2 regions of the Ligilactobacillus murinus genome follow, and region 2 is predicted to be linked to the other one. Evidence: predicted binding sites of a transcription regulator. Region 2 holds the regulator's gene; the other holds the start of a gene.
The links. The regulator NrdR, encoded in region 2, represses ribonucleotide reductase genes. The targets are predictions, from matches to a motif close to ACACNATATATNGTGT.
Positions count from the first base shown of each region.

Region 1 (2,209 bases), 960 kb from region 2:
CTGTTCAACGGCTTCTTTAGCTTGAGCACTGTTGGCCCAGTCTTTGGCTTTATTCATCAAATTACCAGTCGAATCTTTAACGTTATTGATCGTGTTTGTCACGTTATTGATATATGTCTTGCTTGAGCTGATCGGTGAATTTTGGAAGTTTACCAAAGCACCTGAGATCTGTGTTACTTGCTCTGAAGTTGTTTGATCTTGAATGCCTCGGTCAGCCAAAGCCTTATTTAACATATCTTCAATGTCTTGTTTTGTAGCTAGTTCTTGGTTATCTTGCTTTTGTTGTGCCAATTGCTTGGAAACATCACCAACAGCGGCCATCAACTTACCAGGATAGGTCGTATCATCTTTGTTGGCGTTGATCGCTGGTTGGGTCGCTGAAAGCATCTCGTTAGCTGTCGCCGTGTTTTCTGTGTTCAATGAAACGCCATCTTCGGCTAAGGCCTTGTAGACCCCAGTTAAGGCTGATTTACCTGAAACGGGACGGTTAGCGGTCACAACGATGCTGACATCGGTTACCCCCGCCATTTGTGCGACCATTGCGTATTGTTGGGAAGTTACTTGTGTGATATTGTTAGAACCATTGTAGTCTTTGATATTGACCTTGACCCCAGAACCAGGATCTCCGGGTGCGATCGCAACTGAGCTGATCATTGCAGCGTCAGTCGTATTGCTCGAGCCATTGGCGATATATTTGTTGTAATCGGAGGCTGTAGCGGTCAAAGTTTTGAATGAAGAATCAGTTTCAAATACTTTAGCTAAATTTTGGCGTGCTTCTTGGCTCGTGCCGGCTCCATAGACGACATAAGCGGAATTTAACGTATGTGTATTACTGCTACTTGTGGCTAAAGCCTTGGGCGCACTGGTCAAAGTTACCCCTAAAAAGGTCAGCCCTGCCAAGAATGCAGTTGCTAATTTTTTTAATTTCATCTCTAAAACACCTCATTGATTTTATATCTAGCTATATTCTAATTTTACCACCAGAAATCAATTCTTGTCTTTTAAGAAAAAGATATAAATGTCGTAAGAAAAACTTAGGAAAATCAACGTTTAAAAATCAAAATATACACAATATATAGATTTAATGAAATTAGAATTACAATATATTGTGTTTTTTCGGTTGAATTTAGCTGGAAGGCGTGGCTATAATAGTTATATTGAAATTTTTGAATTCGAGAAATTATTATCTAGTTGGAAGGAAGTTTTTAGATGTTTGAACGTTATCAAGATGTATTGACCCATTTGCCAGAATATTCCAAGAATGTATTTCGAAAGGGATATTTCAAGTGGTTATTGAATCAATGTAAAGGCTGGGGGTATTTTAGTTACTTCTTATTGGCGTTCAACTTCGTGCTCCAAGTTATTTCGTTGGGCCACTCTTTTAGCCAAACCCCAGTCCAGTCACTGTTAGCCTTTGTTGGGGGCAATCTGTCCGTAGCATGTGTTATCGGGATCTCGAACTTATCGGGGATCCAAGGCTGGTGTGGGGCGATCTCGGCTATTTGTATCGCAGCAACTGGTTTTATGGCGAAAAATTATGCAACAGCTTGGGAGCAGATCGGTTATTTGATCTTTTTAGATATTTTTTGCATTTTAGATCCAAAATGGAACGATGATATCCAAGCTGAAAAATTAGAAAGTGGGCTCGAGTGGCTCAAATATGGTTTGTTTTTTGTAGTTGCGTGGTCATGCACATATACGATCTTTAGCTTTACTAATGATCCGCGGGTCTTTTTGGATAGCTTGAATTTAGCGATGGCGATCACGGGGGCATTATTGGAATTGAACCGTAAACGTGAACAATACTATGTTTTCACCCTGGCATCGATTTTTACGATCGCTTTATGGTTCCAAACGATGCTGCAAGGCGACGGTAATTTTGCCTTGATCTTTAGTTATAGTGTCTTTTTCCTAAATGATATGTATGCCTTTTTCAGCAAGAACAGCTGGTTTAGAGGGGAAGTCTCAAAGAAAGCTTAAAATTTAGTTTGGAATTGCTGACAATAAATAGGCGTGGGCGTATACTTAAACTAAGTGAATAACTTAACTCATAACACTAAGCTACGGTTTGCTCCGTGGCTTTTTATTTTGGGCAAAGCAGCTTGATTTTTCAAGCTATTATAGTCATACTTACTGAGAGTCAAGCTTGTTTGTGATAGAATAAGTAGCAGAAGTATAAAATTTAGGTTAAGAATTGGGAAAGGAATGC
Region 1 covers NZ_CP023565.1:1,813,560-1,815,768, forward strand. Annotated here, with positions in the region: gene CPS94_RS08945 (DUF1002 domain-containing protein) at 1-930, opposite strand, end outside; gene pnuC (nicotinamide riboside transporter PnuC) at 1,210-1,980, shown strand.
Region 1: pnuC (nicotinamide riboside transporter PnuC) is a predicted target of NrdR. The motif match lies at 1,097-1,112, and genes of this name have one in related genera.

Region 2 (2,209 bases):
AATTTGAACTAGATGTCTACGGTCAAACCGGTGAGCCGTGCAAACGTTGTGGTACAAAGATCCAAAAGATCGTGGTAGGACAACGAGGCACGCATTTTTGTCCGCAGTGTCAGCAGGTGGTAAAATGACATATATTTTAGGCTTGACTGGTGGGATCGGAATGGGCAAAACGACGATCAGTAATTTTTTGCAAACATTAGATTTTAAGATCCTTGATGCTGATGTGATCGCCCGAAAAGTCGTTGAACCAACGACGCCTGGTCTGGCTGAATTGCAAAAAACATTTGGACCTCAGATCATCCAAGCTGATCAGACTTTAGATCGGGCTAAGCTTGGTAAGCTCGTCTTTAGTGATCCTAAGAAATTAGCCCAATTAGACCAGATCATGCAGCCCTTGATCAAAGCTGAATATGAAAAACAGTTGGCCTTGGCTGAGCAACAGGGGCATAAAGTAGTTGTGATCGATGCCGCCTTATTATTCGAAAATGGTTATGCAGATCATTGTGATGCAGTTATCAATGTTGAAGTTCCTAAAGCAGTGCAACTAAAGCGGATCATGAAACGCGATCATTTGAGTGAAAAGGCGGCACTTGAGCGGATCGCTAGTCAAATGTCTGCTGAAAAAAGGCGGAATTTGGCTACAATTACAGTAGATAGTTCGGGAACAGTTGAAGAAACGCAAGCGCAAGTGATAAAATGGCTAAAGATAAATAATTTAATCGAGGATTAGGCAGTGAGGTAAAGATCATGAAGTGTCCAAATTGTCATCAAAATGGATCACGTGTAGTGGATAGCCGTCCCGCCGACAATGGACATGCTATTCGGCGCCGGCGGGAATGTGAAAATTGTGGTTTCCGTTTTACTACATTTGAAAGAGTAGAAGCAGCGCCACTATTAGTTATTAAGAAAAATGGTGCCAGAGAAGAATTTAATCGTGAAAAAGTCTTGCGTGGTGTTATGCGAGCAGCTGAAAAACGGCCTGTTGCAATGGATGAGATCCAAAATATCGTCGATCAAGTTGAAACAAAGATCCGTGCAGTCGGAGGTAATGAAGTTTCCAGTCAATTGATCGGTGAATATGTGATGGAGATCTTAGCTAATGTCGATGATATCGCCTATATCAGATTTGCTAGCGTCTATCGTGAGTTTAAAGATATGGCATCTTTTGCAAAGGAATTGCAAGACTTGATGGCACGTGATAACGAAAAAAATAAGTAGTTGGGGGATGTTAGGCGATGAGTGAAGGTTTAAGGCAGATGTCGCCTAAGGATGGTTACGTTGTCAATACTAAAGCCCATATCGGCTCGACAGAGTTCAAAGTCATTTTAAAGCTCTACCAGCCGTTGATGGGGGTCAATGCTTACGGTATTTATTCATTATTAGCGGCTAAAGTAGCTCAAACACCAGACTTGTTAGCGCGCCGGATGCATAAAGAGCTATTGGATATTTTGAGTTTAGGTTTACGTGACTTTTACGAAGCCCGGATCAGATTAGAAGCACTTGGACTATTGAAGACATTCGTTCAAAAAGATGAACTTGGTCAAGTGTTTATCTATGAGTTACAAGCCCCTTTGAGTGCCGAAGATTTCTTTAAAGATGACCTCTTGAGTATGCTTTTAGCCGATTCATTAGGGCAGATCCAATATGATGAGTTGAAACAAGAATTTGTCAAACCAGCTTTCACATATGCTAATGCTAAAGAGGTCACCAAGTCGCTTCTAGATGTCTTTACTGTGAAAAAGGATACATTACTCAAAAATTCACAGGTAAAAGTAACAGCTAAACCGGCTAAAAATCTCGTTGATTCAGTCGAAATCGATCTAGATATAGAATATTTAAAAGAGCTTTTAGCCCAATCTTTTGTGCCGGCAACTGAGATCAGCCGTTCACTTGAGACCTTAAAGTCGATCGCTTTATTATATGGTCTAAATGAACTAGAACTAGTCAAATTGCTCGAACAGGCACTAAATGTCAAGGACGATAAAGTCGATCTTGAACTTGTCAAGAAATTAGCCACTCAGCAATTTGATCGGCAATTCAAAGAGCTAACACCGAAAGAAGCTAAAGCGACCGCACCGATCGATCCAGCGGTGAGTGCGGAATTGACGCAAACTGATTTAGCGCTGATCGCTGTTTCAAAACAATATCTGCCGCTTGAATTCATCGAAGAACTCAAACGGCAAAAGAATAGTTTTGTGACGAATTTAGA
Region 2 covers NZ_CP023565.1:478,228-480,436, forward strand. Annotated here, with positions in the region: gene mutM (DNA-formamidopyrimidine glycosylase) at 1-128, shown strand, start outside; gene coaE (dephospho-CoA kinase) at 125-730, shown strand; gene nrdR (transcriptional regulator NrdR) at 748-1,218, shown strand; gene CPS94_RS02375 (replication initiation and membrane attachment family protein) at 1,236-2,209, shown strand, end outside.